2 regions of the Streptomyces chlorus genome follow, and region 1 is predicted to be linked to the other one. Evidence: riboswitches for the same ligand, from Rfam matches in the RefSeq annotation. Region 1 holds a riboswitch; the other holds the start of a gene.

Region 1 (7,532 bases):
GCCCGGTCGAAGGACCGGACGAACGCCGTCGCGCCGAGCCCGCCCAGCGAACGCCAGGCCGCCGCCCGGGTGGTGTGCCCGAGCCGGGCCGCCTGCGCCTCCCTGATCCGGCGCACCGAGTCGAGCAGCAGGAAGCTCATGCGGTACGTCACCAGAGCCACGTCGACGAGGGGAGCGGGCACCCCGGCCCGTACCAGGCGCGGCAGCAGGTCGGACATCGGCGTGGTGAAGGCGAACAGCAGCACACCGAGGGAGGCCGCCGAGGTGCGCAGCAGCAACTCGCCCGCGCGCAGCGGCCCTTCGGGGGCCGGAGACACGAACCCGTCCGGCCCGCCCACCTGCACCAGCAGCGGGAGCGCCCCGGTGACGCAGAAGCCCAGCGGCACCCGGTAGGCGCGCCACAGCCGCCGCCCCGGCACCCCCGCCGGGCCCAGCAGCACCGCGAGCGCGGTCAGCAGCACCAGGGCCGCGCCCGGCCAGGGCGGCAGGGAGATCGCGAGCACGGTGAGCCCCAGTCCGAGCACGGCCTTGTCCACGGGATGACGGCGGCGCCAGCGACTGCTGTGCGCCGCCGCGTCGATCGGCAGCACGGCCGGTCAGGACCGGGATCCGGGGGAGACCGCCTCGTCGGGGCCCGCGCCGATGCCCACGCCGGTGCCGGTGCCGGTACTCAAGTCCGCTCCGGTCTCCCGCAGTTGCCGCCGCACCCCTTCCGTACCCTGCCGACGCCCGCGCCGCACCCCGAAGTAGTACGCCAGGACGCCCGCGCCGACGGCGGCCTGGAGGGCGAAGAGCCCCGACTCGATCTCACCGGAAGGGGGTTCGTACAGCGGCGAGAACCACGGCTCGTAGTCCGGTTCGATCTCGGTGATCGCGGTCTCCGCCTCGCCGTCCGCGCCCGCGAACGGCTCCTCCTTGTGATCGCCGAGCCCGAGCACCAGCGGCAGCACCGCGAGCGCGGCCACGGCGAGCAGCAGCAGCGTGTTGATCTTCGCGTTCCTGGTCATCGCGCCACCGCCCCGGTCGTCCCCGACTCTGTTGTCGTCCCCGACTCTGTTTCCGTTCCGGCCTCCGCCGCCGTCGCGGCCCGCTTTCCGGCCACCAGCACGCCGAGCCGGGTCAGTTCGCCCTTGCTGGACTGCACCAGCAGGCGCATCACCAGCACCGTCAGCAGCCCCTCGCTCACCGCGAGCGGGATCTGCGTCAGGGCGAAGATGGAGCCGAACTTCCCGAGCGCGCCCAGGAATCCACTCCCCGGGTCGGGGAACGCGAGCGCCAGCTGCACACTCGTCACGCAGTACGTGGACAGGTCGGCGACGAACGCGCCGCAGAACACCGCGGCCATCAGCGGCGCCCCGTACCGGCGCGCCAGCCGGTACACGCCGTACCCCGCCCACGGACCGACGATCGCCATCGAGAAGACGTTGGCGCCCAGCGTGGTCAGCCCGCCGTGGGCGAGCAACAGGGCCTGGAACAGCAGGGTGATGGTGCCCAGTACCGCCATGACCGGCGGCCGGAACAGGATGGCGCCCAGGCCGGTGCCGGTGGGGTGGGAGCAACTCCCCGTCACCGAGGGCAGTTTCAGCGCGGACAGGACGAAGGTGAACGCTCCCGAGGCGCCGAGCAGCAGCGTGTTCTCGGGATGTTCCTTGACTTCACGGATGAGCGACCGGGCTCCGTGGACGACGAACGGCGCCGCCGCGGCGCCCCAGGCGACCGCGTGCACCGGTGGCAGAAAACCCTCGGCAATGTGCATGGCTCAGCAGACCCTCTCCAGCACCTCGTGGATGGTTGACGCGCCTTGGCCGGTCTCCTGGCTGACGGGTACCACCGCCCGAACTCCGCCTTCCCGGGTCCCAGGTGGACCCAGTGGCTGCCCGTCGGTCCTGTCGGGGGGACAGGACCAGGGGCCGGAGCCGGACTTCCCGATCACAGTGGCGAGGGCCGCACCGGTATCGCACCGGATTTCCCGTTCACCAAGGCGTGGTGACAGTAGACCCAGGTCCAGGCACCTGACAAGCCGCCCCAGGGGGGCGCGCGCACGGCGTTCCGCGGCTCTCGCCCCGGCGCACATCCGCGGTCCTGACCACCACGGCACGCAGGTCGCACATCGGCGGGCGCGCGGGCGGCACCCTTTCGGCGCCGTTCACCCCAGCGCGGGAATGGGGGGAGGGGGTCCTGGGCAGAGCCCAGCTGCAACTAATATGCAACAACGAGTTCCGGGCAGCAGAGGTGTGAGATTCGATGACCATCCGACGAATACGGGGTACCGCCCTCGCGGCGACCATGGCCGCCGCGGTCGCCGCCTGCTCGGCGCCGACCGGCGGCTCGGACGCCGGTACGGGCGGCGGGTCCGCCGAGTCCGTGGTGATCGGAGTCCCCTCCGAGCCCGACACCCTGAGCCCCCTGCTCGGCTACGGCAAGGACGGCAACTCCAAGGTCTTCGACGGGCTGCTCGCCCGGGACGCCGACCTGAAACTGAAGCCCGCCCTGGCCAAGGCGCTCCCCGAGATCGCCGACGACGGCCGCACCTACACCTACACCCTCCGCTCCGGCGTGAAGTTCAGCGACGGCGAACCCCTCACCGCCGAGGACGTCGTCTACACGTACGAAACGGTGCTCGACGACAAGACCAACAACACCGCCAAGAGCGAACTGGACGCCGTCGAGCGGGTCCGCGCGGACGGCGACGACAAGGTCGTCTTCACCCTCAAGTACCCGTACGCGGCCTTCGCCGCCCGCACCGTCCTGCCCATCGTCCCCGAGCACATCGCCGGCGAGCAGGACCCCAACACCGGCGCCTTCAACACCGAGCCGGTCGGCACCGGACCGTACGTCCTCACCGGCTGGAGCAAGGGTGAGAAGCTCACCTTCAAGGCGAACCCGGACTACTGGGGCGGCGCCCCGAAGGTGAAGAAGCTCACCATGGCGGTCATCGCCGACGACGACGTCCGAGCCACCCGGCTGCGCTCCGGCGACCTCGACGGCGCGACCCTCCCGCCCAACCTCGCCGCCACCTTCAAGAACGACGACGGCCGCACCACGTACCAGGCCACCACCTACGACTTCCGCGCCGTCACCCTCCCCACCGCGAACGAGGTCACCGGCGACACCGCCGTCCGCCGCGCCCTCGACCTCGCCGTGGACCGTCGGGCCATGGTCGACAAGATCCTCGACGGAGCCGGCCGCCCCGCCTACGGCCCGCTGCCCCTGGACGACCCCTGGTACACCAAGGACGTCGAACGCCCCCAGGACCTCGCCGAGGCCCGGAAGATCCTCGACCGCGACGGCTGGAAGGCCGGCAAGGACGGCATCCGCGCCAAGGACGGCGTCCGGGCCGCCTTCACCCTCTTCTACCCCTCCGGCGACAAGGTCCGCCAGGACCACGCCCTCGCCTACGCCTCCGACGCCAAGAAGGCCGGCATCGACGTCAAGGTCGAGGGCGCCACCTGGGAGGTCATCGAACCCCGGATGGGCAAGGACGCCGTCCTCGCCGGCTTCGGCAGCACCGGCGACCCCGACTTCGGCCTCTACACCCTGCTGCACTCCTCCCTCGCCGGCGACGGTTTCAACAACATGCCCCACTACGACAACCCCGCCGTCGACAAGGCCCTCGACACCGGCCGCCGCAGCCAGGACCCCGACGACCGCAAGGCCGCCTACGACGACCTCCAGCGCGCACTCGTCAAGAACCCCGGCTACACCTTCCTCACCCACATCGACCACCTCTACGTCCTCGCCGACCGATGGGAAGGCCTCACCACGCAGGTCGAACCGCACGAGCACGGCTTCGCCAGCGGCCCCTGGTGGAACGCCGAGGCCTGGCAGCCGAAGAAGCCCAAGAAGTGACCCCCCTGCCCTGGGCACCGATGGCCCACCTCGTGGCACGACGGGCCCTGCTCGCCGTGCCCGTCCTCCTCGTCGTCACCTTCGGTGTGTTCGCCATCGCCGCCGCCTCCCCCTTCGACCCCGTCAAGGCCTACGCCGGCACCGCAGCCCTCGGCGCCGACCAGGAAACCCTGGACCGGCTCCGGGACAACCTCGGCGTGGACCGTCCCTTCGCCGCCCGCTGGTGGGAGTGGCTGACCTCCGCCGTCACCGGCGACCTCGGCCAGTCCAGCGTGCTACGGCAACCGGTCGCCGACGCGATCGGCGAACGGATCGTGTGGTCGACGCTGCTGTGCGCCGTCGCGTTCGCCGTCGCCATCCTCCTCGGCACCCTGCTCGGCGTGCTCGCCGCCCGCCGCCCCGGCTCACTCCTCGACCGTACGGTCACCTCCCTCGCGTACTCCCTGGAAGCCGCGCCGGTCTTCTGGATCGCCCTGCTCGCCGTCTGGCTCTTCGCCCTCCAGTTGGACGTCCTCCCGGCCGGCGGCCTCACCGACACCGGCAGCGAACACGTCACCGCCGGACAGGTCGCACGCCACCTGATCCTCCCCGCCGGCGTCCTCGCCGTCTCCCAACTGCCCTGGTTCACCCTCTACGTCCGCCAGGGCGTCGGCGACGCGCTCGCCGAGGACCCGGTACGCGGCGCCCGCGCCCGCGGCCTCGGCGAACGCACCGTGCTCCTCGGCCACGCCCTGCGCTCAGGACTCCTGCCCGTCCTCACCCTGATCGGCTCCCGCGTACCCGAACTCATCACCGGCGCCCTGCTGGTCGAGACCGTCTTCAGCTGGCCGGGCATCGCCGCCGCCACCGTCGAGGCGGCCACCGCCGTCGACTTCCCGCTGCTGGCCGCGCTGACGACCCTCGCCACCGCCGCCGTCCTCGCCGGAAACCTCCTGGCGGACCTCCTGTACGGACTGACCGACCCGAGGGTGAAGCTCAGTGAGATGTGATTCCGATGGCTGACACCACAGCTGACACCACAGCCGACACCACACTGGAGAAGGCGAACACGGCCGGGTCCGCAGCCCCGGCCGCCGACTGGCGCTCGCGCGGTACCGCCCGCCGCTCCACCCACACCCTGCGGCTGCGCGTCTCCGCCACCCTGGTCGCCGTCACCGCTCTCGCGGTCCTGCTCGTCCCACCACTGGTCCAGCTCGACCAACAGGCCGTCGACCTCGCCTCGAAACTCCTCCCACCCAGCTGGGCCCACCCCTTCGGCACCGACGACGTCGGCCGCGACCTGCTGCTGCGTTGCATCTACGGCCTGCGGGTCTCCCTGCTGGTCGGGGTCGTGGCGGCGCTCACCGCCACCGTGATCGGCACCGCCGTCGGAGCCACCGCCGGAGCCCTGGGCGGCTGGGTCGACCGCCTCGTCATGCGCCTGGTCGACACCCTCTCCTCCGTCCCCCACCTGCTGCTCGGCATCTTCATCGTCGCCATGTTCCGGCCGGGCGTCTGGCCGGTGGTGGTGTCGGTGGCCGCCACCCACTGGCTGTCCACCGCCCGCATCGTCCGCGCCGAGGTCCTCTCCCTGCGCTCCCGCCCGTACATCGACGCGGCCGTCTCCGGCGGCGCGTCCCGGTGGCGGGTGGTGCTGCGGCACCTGCTGCCCGGCGTCCTGCCGCAGGCGGGACTGGCCGCCGTACTGATGATCCCGCACGCCATGTGGCACGAATCGGCGCTGTCCTTCCTCGGCCTCGGCCTCCCCACCCACACCGCCAGCCTCGGCACCCTCATCCAGGGCGCCCGCGGCACGCTGCTCGCCGGACAGTGGTGGCCCACCCTCTTCCCCGGCCTGTTCCTGATCATCCCCACCCTCGCCATCGCCGGGCTCGCCGGAGTCTGGCGGGAGCGGATCAACCCCCGACGCCGATCGGAGCTGATGCTGTGACCGGGCGACCTCCCGTCCTCGCGGTCCGCGGGCTGTCGGTGCGCTTCCTGGTGCCCGGCGGGGGCCCCGTCGCCGCCGTCACCGACGCGCACTTCGACGTCGCACCCGGCGAATGCCTCGCCCTGATCGGCGAGAGCGGCTGCGGCAAGTCCGTCCTCGCCTCCGCCCTCCTCGGCCTGCTCCCCGCCAACGCGCAGACCGCCGGCCACGCCCTGCTCGGCGACCTCGACCTGCTCGCCGCCGACGAACGCACCCTCGCCCGCACCGTACGGGGCCGGCGCATCGGCCTCATCCCACAGAGCCCGGCCGCCCACCTCACCCCCGTCCGCACCATCCGCGCACAGACCGAGGAGACGGTCGCCGCACTCACCGGCGTCCGCGGCCGCGCGTCCCTGCGCGCCGCCGCCGAAAAGGCCGCCGCCCGCGCCGCCTTCCCCGCCGACCACCTCGACCGCTACCCGCACGAACTCTCCGGCGGCCTCGCCCAGCGCGCCGCCACCGCCCTCGCCCTCATCGGCGACGCACCCCTGCTGCTCGCCGACGAACCCACCACCGGCCTCGACCGCGACCTGGTCGACCACACGGTCGACGAACTGCGACGCCACGTCGACGCCGCCGGCAACCCCGACGAGGGCCGGGCCCTCCTGATGATCACCCACGACCTGGCCGCCGCCGAACGCATCGCCGACCGGGTCGCCGTCATGTACGCGGGCCGCATCGTCGAACTCACCGACGCGAAAACCTTCTTCGGCACCCCCGGCCCCCGCCACCCCTACAGCCGCGGCCTGTTGAACGCCCTCCCCGACCGCGCCTTCACCCCGATCCCCGGCATGCCCCCCGAACTGGGCGCGCTCCCCGAAGGCTGCGCCTTCGCCCCCCGCTGCGACCGGTCCACGGCCACCTGCGCGACCCTCCCACCCCTGAGGGAGTCGGCCGCCTGCCACCACCCGATCGAGGCACAGGCCCCGAGCCCCGTCCCGGAGGACGCCCGTGCTTGAACTGCGCGCCATCACCGCCGGCTACGACCGCCGGGACCCCGTAGTCCGCGACGCCACCCTCACCGTCGCCCCCGGCGAGGCCGTCGGCCTGCTCGGCCCCAGCGGCTGCGGCAAGTCCACCCTCGCCAAGGTCGCCGCTCTCCTGCACCGCCCCGACGCCGGCACCCTCGTCCTCGACGGCACCCCGGTGCGCCACTGGCGCCACCGCGCCCCACGCTCGCTGCGCACCGCCTTCGGCGTCGTCTTCCAGCAACCCCGCCTCTCGGCGGACCCCCGCCTGTCCCTCACCGACCTGATCGCAGAACCCCTGCGCGCCACGGGCCGCCGAGTCGAGGCCCCCGACCGAGTCGCCGAACTGACTGCCACCGTCGGTCTGACCTCCGACCTCCTCACCCGCCGCCCCCACGAGGTCAGCGACGGCCAACTCCAACGCGCTTGCCTCGCCCGAGCGTTGGTCCTCCGCCCCCGCTGGCTGATCTGCGACGAAATGACCGCGATGCTCGACGCGTCGACAACGGCCGTGCTGATCAAGGTCGTCGAGGACTACCGCACGACAACCGGCGCCGGTCTGCTCGCCGTCGGCCACGACCGCACCCTCCTGGACCGCTGGTGCGACCGCACGGTCCACTGGGACACGGTGGTTACGCCCGGCGCACCGGAGGCCAAGGCGAGTTAACGGAACTCCCCTCACTCAACAGGAGGTTGGAGCAGCAGGGCGCTGAGCCCCCTCCTACTGCGAGCATTCGCCTCGGCCA
Region 2 (7,532 bases), on a different contig from region 1:
TGCACCCTATCCCGCAGGCGTGTGCCAGGGAACGGAATTCCATGGTCATTTCGGTCGGCGGGCCGCGACCGTCCCGTGCTGGGATGCTGAGGAAAGGCCGGGGCGGACTCCGCGAGAAACGCCGCCGCCCTCCACCTGGGAGCGGGCCCCCGCTCTGTTAGATTTAAGATTGGTCTAAACCATACGACTGCCCCGCTCCCCTCCGGGGTCGGTCCCAGTGGAATCCCCTCCCAGAACGGCAGGCTCAGCGTGGAAGTTGTCATCGTTCCGGACGCCAAGGCCGGCGGCGCACTCATCGCCGGGGCCATGGCAGATCTCCTGCGGCGCACCTCCGACGCCCTGCTCGGCGTGGCCACCGGCTCGACGCCCCTGCCCGTCTACAAGGCACTGGCGGCCCAGGTGCGCTCCGGCGCCGTGGACACCTCCCGGGCGAGGATCGCCCAGCTCGACGAGTATGTGGGGCTGCCCGCCGATCACCCCGAGTCCTACCGCTCGGTGCTCCGACGCGAGGTCCTGGAGCCGCTCGGCATCGGCATGGACGCCTTCATGGGCCCCGACGGCACGGCCGAGGACGTACAGGCCGCGTGCGAGGCGTACGACAGGGCGCTGGCCGAGGCCGGCGGCGTCGACCTGCAACTGCTCGGCATCGGGACGGACGGGCACATCGGGTTCAACGAGCCGTGCTCCTCGCTCACCTCGCGCACCCGGATCAAGACGCTGACCGAGCAGACCCGGGTGGACAACGCGCGCTTCTTCGACGACGACATCGACCAGATCCCGCACCACGTCATCACCCAGGGCATCGGCACCATCCTGGAAGCCCGTCACCTGGTCCTGCTCGCCACCGGCGAGGGCAAGGCGGACGCGGTCGCCGCGACCGTCGAGGGCCCGCTGGCCGCGGTGTGCCCGGCGTCCGCGCTGCAGCTGCACCCGCATGCCACGGTCGTCGTCGACGAGGCCGCCGCGACCAAGCTCAAGCTCGCGGACTACTTCCGGCGCACCTACGCCAACAAGCCGGACTGGCAGGGGATCTGACCGGAAGCCCTCGGGCACCCGCCCCGCGCCACAGCCCGTGGCCGCCGCGCCCCCGGGCGGCCACGATGGACTAGACCAACCTCCGGCTCGGCGGTATACAGAGGGGATCACGGAGCGTACGGGGGAATATCCCCGGCCGCGGCCGTGCCACGATGTGGGCCGGGGCCGATGGGGTGTCGGCCGTGCGGCACCCGGAGCCGGGAAGGCAGAGCATGAGCACCGACGTCAGCGGCACGGAGAACGAGGGTGGGACTACGGTCCGTACGGCGCGCGTGCCCAAGTACTACCGCTTGAAGAAGCACCTGCTCGACATGACGGAGACTGCTTCTCCCGGTACGCCGGTCCCGCCCGAGCGCACCCTGGCGGCGGAGTTCGACACTTCGCGCACCACCGTGCGCCAGGCGCTCCAGGAGCTGGTGGTCGAGGGGCGTCTGGAGCGCATCCAGGGCAAGGGCACCTTCGTTGCCAAGCCCAAGGTCTCGCAGGCGCTGCAACTCACCTCGTACACCGAGGACATGCGTGCGCAGGGTCTGGAGCCCACCTCGCAACTGCTGGACGTCGGCTACATCACCGCCGACGACGGGCTCGCCACACTGCTCGACATCGCCTCCGGCGGGCGGGTACTGCGCATCGAACGGCTGCGCATGGCGAACGGCGAGCCGATGGCCATCGAGACCACCCACCTCAGCGCGAAGCGCTTCCCGGCACTGCGCCGCAGCCTGGTCAAGTACACATCCCTCTACACCGCACTCGCCGAGGTGTACGACGTCCATCTGGCGGAGGCCGAGGAGACCATCGAGACCTCCCTGGCCACCCCGCGCGAGGCGGGCCTGCTCGGCACCGATGTGGGGCTGCCGATGCTGATGCTCTCCCGGCACTCGCTGGACCGGAACGGGCAGCCGGTGGAATGGGTGCGCTCGGTGTACCGGGGCGACCGGTACAAGTTCGTGGCCCGGCTGAAGCGCCCGCAGGACTGAGTCCGAAGCCGGACCCCATGGCCGGACCCCATGGCCGGACCTCACAGCCCGGAGCACCCGAAGAGGCGGTGCCGAGCCGTGGGCGGAACAGCACAAGCCGGACGGTTGACGGAGAATTCACCGCCGTTGAGTCAGCCTTCCGTGGAGTTTAAGTACGCAATCCCCACGAGGGGTTCCGCCCCGCTCCGACACTGACCTAGATTTCCTGCGCATTGCGCAGCGCAGGCGATCAGCGAGGGGACGGAGTCGTTCGATGTCGCAAGCCCCAGATTCCAGCAGAGGTCCGGTGGTGACGCCCGCGCGCGTCGTCATCGGCGTCTGTCTTCTAGCACCGTTCGTGGCCCTGTTATGGGTCGACTCGTACGCAAGGACCGACCCCACCTTCATCGGCATCCCGTTCTTCTACTGGTACCAGATGCTGTGGGTGCTGCTCTCCACCGCGCTGACGATGATCGCGTACAAGCTGTGGCAGCGTGACCAGCGTGACCGGCGTACCCGCGCGGCGGCGAAGGGCGGTGCGCAGCGATGAACGACGGCGTGAACGGCGTGGCACTCGCCGTCTTCATCTTCTTCTTCGTCCTCGTCACGGCGATGGGTTTCCTGGCCGCCCGCTGGCGCAAGGCGGCGAACGAGCACAGCCTCGACGAATGGGGCCTGGGCGGACGGTCGTTCGGTACCTGGGTCACCTGGTTCCTGCTCGGCGGCGACCTGTACACCGCGTACACCTTCGTGGCCGTACCGGCGGCGATCTACGCGGCGGGCGCGGCGGGCTTCTTCGCCGTGCCGTACACCATCCTCGTCTACCCGCTGATCTTCACCTTCCTGCCTCGGCTGTGGTCGGTGTCGCACAAGCACGGCTATGTGACGACCTCCGACTTCGTGCGCGGCCGGTTCGGCTCGAAGGGGCTGTCGCTGGCGGTGGCGGTCACCGGCATCCTGGCGACGATGCCGTACATCGCGCTCCAACTGGTCGGCATCCAGGCCGTGCTGGACGTGATGGGTGTCGGCGGCGGCGAGGACACCAACTGGTTCGTCAAGGACCTGCCGCTGCTGATCGCCTTCGGTGTGCTGGCGGCGTACACGTACTCGTCGGGTCTGCGGGCCCCCGCGCTGATCGCGTTCGTGAAGGACACGCTGATCTACCTCGTGATCGCGGTGGCGATCATCTACATCCCGATCAAGCTGGGCGGCTTCGACGACATCTTCGCCAGGGCGAGCGAGGCGTACAGCGAGACCAACCCGGCCACGGGCGCGCCGCGCGGTTCGCTGGTGCCGGGCGAGGCGGGGCAATGGACGTACGCCACGCTGGCGTTGGGATCGGCGCTCGCGCTGTTCATGTACCCGCACTCGATCACCGCGACGCTGTCCTCGCGCAGCCGTGAAGTGATCCGCCGCAACACCACGCTCCTGCCGCTGTACTCACTGATGCTGGGCCTGCTGGCCCTGCTCGGCTTCATGGCGATCGCGGCCGGGGTCGAGGTCAGCAACGGGCAACTGGCGATCCCGCAGTTGTTCGAGAACATGTTCCCGGCCTGGTTCGCCGGCGTGGCCTTCGCCGCCATCGGCATCGGGGCGCTGGTGCCGGCGGCGATCATGTCGATCGCCGCCGCGAACCTGTTCACCCGCAACATCTACAAGGACTTCATCAAGCCGGACGCGACACCCGCGCAGGAGACCAAGGTCTCCAAGGTGGTCTCGCTGCTCGTGAAGGTGGGTGCGCTGGCCTTCGTCCTCACCATGGACAAGACGGTCGCCATCAACTTCCAGCTCCTTGGCGGCATCTGGATCCTGCAGACCTTCCCCGCCCTGGTGGGCGGCCTGTTCACCCGCTGGTTCCACCGCTGGGCGCTGCTCGCGGGCTGGGCGGTCGGCATGGTCTACGGCACGGTCGCGGCGTACGGGGTGGCCTCGCCGACGCAGAAGCACTTCGGCGGCTCGTCAAAGGAGATCCCGGGTATCGGCGAGATCGGCTACATCGGCCTCACCGCCTTCGTGACCAATGCCCTGGTCACGATCGCCCTGACCTTCGTCCTGAGGGCCGTCAAGGCGCCCGAGGGCATCGACGAGACCCGGCCGCAGGACTACACGGTGGACGCGGGCGATCCGGGCGTCAGCACCGAGCTGCCCCTGGACACGGCCGACACAGCCGACACAGCCGCCGACGGCAAGCACTGACGCGGTACGCGGGTACGACAACGGGCCGCGGATGTCTCCGGCGGCCCGTTGTCGTACCCGCGGGGCACACTCGCCCCATGGACATCGTCACCCGGCCGGTGGAACCGTACGAGTTCGAGGAGCTCGGTGAGCTCACCGCGCAGGCCTGTCCGCGCGACGGGCTGCTCGGCTTCGGGAGAGCGACGCGTACCTCGGTGAGCTCAGGGACGTCGCCGGGCGGGCCACGACCGCCGAGGTACTGGTCGCCGTGGAGAGGACCGGAGCGCGTCCCGGGGCGGCGGAGGCGGGCGGCGCGGGAAGGGTGCTGGGCGGGGTGACGTTCGTACCGCGCGGCGGGCCGATGGCCGATACGGCCGGGCCCGGCGAGGCGGAGATCCGGATGCTCGCGGTCGCCCGCGCCGCCCGGCGCCGGGGTGTCGGGGAAGGCCCTCGTCCGCGCCTGTGCCGACCGGGCACGGGCCACGGGCCACGGAGGGGTGCGTACGGATCGTGCTGTCGACCCGGCGGACGATGCGTGCGGCCCACCGCATCCACGAGCGTCTCGGTTTCGTCCGCTCCCCCGGGCGGGACTGGAACCCTGTTCCGCACCTGGACGACATCACGCTGCTCACCTATGAGCTGACGCTCTGACACCACCGCGGCCCTGCGCCGCAGCACCCACCGGGACACAAGATATGGGCCCGCCGACAGAACCCGACACAAGATGTATGCTCGTGCTCGCTGTCGCCGCAGGGGAATCCGGTGCGAATCCGGAACTGTCCCGCAACGGTGTACTTGTGCGTGTTCGCGTTTCCCGCGTACCCGCACGGGCTTAGTCCGAGGACCTGCCGACAGTGCGCCCGGCCGTCCGGTCCGGGTGCCTGACGTCCGGGCCTCGCGGAATGGGCCGGTGGACGCGAGGCACGTTCGCGTGCTCGTGTGCTGCCCCCTGCCCTCGCCGAGGCCCCGTGCCGAGCGAGGGAGAGCCCCACGTGACCATCGCGCCAGCCGATCCTGCTTCAGCGGTCGACGTGAGCGACGGCCCCGGTGCCGCGCTGCTGCGGACCCTGACCGAGCTGACCGCCGATCTCCCCGACGCCGACCCCGGCCGGGTCGCCGCCGCCGCGCTGCGCGGCCGGTCCGCCCATGCGGACGAGGCCGAGCTGCGCGAGCTGGCCACCGAGGCGGCGGCCGGGCTCATCTCCGAGGATCCCGTCCACTCCCGGCTCGCCGCCCGCCTGCTGACCCTCGGCATCCGCGCCGAGGCCGCCTCGCAGGGTGTCACGTCGTTCACCTCGTCGATCGCTGCCGGGCACCGCGAGGGCCTCATCGCGGACCGGACCGCCGAGTTCGTCCTGCTGCACTCGGACCGTCTTGACGCGCTGATCGACCCCCGCGCGGACGACCGCTTCGGCTACTTCGGGCTGCGCACCCTGTACAGCCGCTATCTGCTGCGGCATCCGGTCACCCGCAAGGTCGTCGAGGCACCGCAGCACTTCCTGCTGCGGGTCGCCGCCGGTCTCGCCGAGAACGGCACCCCCCGTGCGGTGGACGAAGTCGCCGAGCTGTACGGCCTGATGAGCCGCCTGGAGTACCTTCCCTCCTCCCCCACCCTGTTCAACTCCGGTACCCGACACCCCCAGATGTCCTCCTGCTACCTCCTCGACTCCCCCAAGGACGAGCTGGACTCCCTCTACGACCGCTACCACCAGGTGGCCCGCCTCTCCAAGCACGCCGGCGGCATCGGCCTGGCCTACTCCCGCATCCGCTCCCGGGGTTCGCTGATCCGCGGCACCAACGGGCACTCAGGCGGCATCGTCCCGTTCCTGAAGACCCTGGACGCCTCCGTCGCCGCCGTGAACCAGGGCGGCCGGCGCAAGGGCGCGGCGGCGGTCTACCTGGAGACCTGGCACTCGGACATCGAGGAGTTCCTGGAGCTGCGCGACAACACCGGTGAGGACGCCCGCCGTACGCACAACCTGAACCTCGCGCACTGGGTGCCGGACGAGTTCATGCGCCGGGTCGACGCCGACGCCGCCTGGTCGCTGTTCTCCCCGTCCGCCGTCCCGGACCTGGTCGACCTGTGGGGCGAGGAGTTCGACGCGGCCTACCGGGCCGCCGAGGCCGCGGGCCTGGCGCGGAAGACGATCCCCGCCCGGGAGCTGTACGGGCGCATGATGCGGACCCTCGCCCAGACCGGCAACGGCTGGATGGCGTTCAAGGACGCCGCCAACCGCACCGCCAACCAGACCGCCGAGCCCGGCCACGTCGTCCACTCGTCCAACCTGTGCACGGAGATCCTCGAGGTCACCAGCGACGGGGAGACAGCGGTCTGCAACCTGGGCTCGGTCAACCTCGGCGCGCTCGTCGACCCGGCGGCCGGTGACCTGGACTGGGAGCGGCTGGACGAGACCGTGCGCACAGCCGTCACCTTCCTCGACCGGGTCGTGGACATCAACTTCTACCCGACCGAGCAGGCGGGCCGTTCCAACGCGCGCTGGCGCCCGGTGGGGCTGGGAGTGATGGGCCTCCAGGACGTCTTCTTCGCCCTGCGCCTGCCCTTCGACTCCCCGAAGGCCCGGCGGCTCTCCACCCGGATCGCCGAGCGCATCATGCTCGCCGCGTACGAGACCTCCGCCGACCTCGCCGCGCGCCCCCGGACGCCCGCGACGGGCTCCGGGACAGCGGGGAACCCCGTCGGCCCCCTGCCGGCCTGGGAGCACACGCGTACCGCCCGGGGCGTGCTGCACCCCGACCACTACGACACCGAACTCACCTGGCCCGAGCGCTGGTCGGCGCTGCGCGAACGTATCGCCTCCGTCGGCATGCGCAACTCGCTGCTGCTGGCGATCGCGCCGACCGCCACCATCGCGTCCATCGCGGGCGTGTACGAGTGCATCGAGCCGCAGGTGTCCAACCTGTTCAAGCGCGAGACGCTGTCCGGTGAGTTCCTCCAGGTCAACTCGTATCTGGTGAACGACCTGAAGCGGCTGGGCGTGTGGGACGCGCGGACCCGCGAGGCGCTGCGCGAGGCCGGCGGCTCGGTGCGGGACTTCACCTGGATCCCCGAGGAGGTGCGCGGGCTGTACCGCACCGCGTGGGAGATCCCGCAGCGCGCCCTGATCGACATGGCCGCCGACCGCACCCCGTTCCTGGACCAGTCGCAGTCGCTGAACCTGTTCATGGAGACGCCGACCATCGGAAAGCTCTCCTCGATGTACGCCTACGCCTGGAAGCGGGGCCTGAAGACCACGTACTACCTGCGCTCCCGACCGGCGACCCGCATCGCCCGCGCGGCCCAGGCACAGACCACTGCCGCCGCCGGCCCCGTCCCCACCCCTGTCCCCGCCCGGCAGCCGGCCGCCG

The links. A riboswitch is a leader RNA that binds a small molecule or an ion and turns the genes downstream of it on or off. The one in region 1 is predicted to bind cobalamin.
Positions count from the first base shown of each region.
Region 2: it holds a riboswitch for cobalamin, as region 1 does, so the genes downstream of both, ACFPZI_RS23945 (ribonucleoside-diphosphate reductase subunit alpha) here and ACFPZI_RS19420 (energy-coupling factor ABC transporter permease) in region 1, are expected to answer to the same signal.

Region 1 covers NZ_JBHSOA010000042.1:42,746-50,277, reverse strand. The annotation lists gene cbiQ (cobalt ECF transporter T component CbiQ) at 1-590, opposite strand, end outside; gene ACFPZI_RS19425 (energy-coupling factor ABC transporter substrate-binding protein) at 597-1,007, opposite strand; gene ACFPZI_RS19420 (energy-coupling factor ABC transporter permease) at 1,004-1,756, opposite strand; cobalamin riboswitch at 1,787-2,017, opposite strand; gene ACFPZI_RS19415 (ABC transporter substrate-binding protein) at 2,245-3,849, shown strand; gene ACFPZI_RS19410 (ABC transporter permease) at 3,870-4,838, shown strand; gene ACFPZI_RS19405 (ABC transporter permease) at 4,844-5,779, shown strand; gene ACFPZI_RS19400 (ABC transporter ATP-binding protein) at 5,776-6,777, shown strand; gene ACFPZI_RS19395 (ABC transporter ATP-binding protein) at 6,770-7,453, shown strand.
Region 2 covers NZ_JBHSOA010000053.1:21,268-28,799, forward strand. The annotation lists gene nagB (glucosamine-6-phosphate deaminase) at 250-1,035, shown strand; gene ACFPZI_RS23925 (GntR family transcriptional regulator) at 1,248-2,012, shown strand; gene ACFPZI_RS23930 (DUF3311 domain-containing protein) at 2,266-2,541, shown strand; gene mctP (monocarboxylate uptake permease MctP) at 2,538-4,187, shown strand; partial or broken gene ACFPZI_RS23940 (GNAT family N-acetyltransferase) at 4,265-4,817, shown strand; cobalamin riboswitch at 4,895-5,033, shown strand; gene ACFPZI_RS23945 (ribonucleoside-diphosphate reductase subunit alpha) at 5,159-7,532, shown strand, end outside.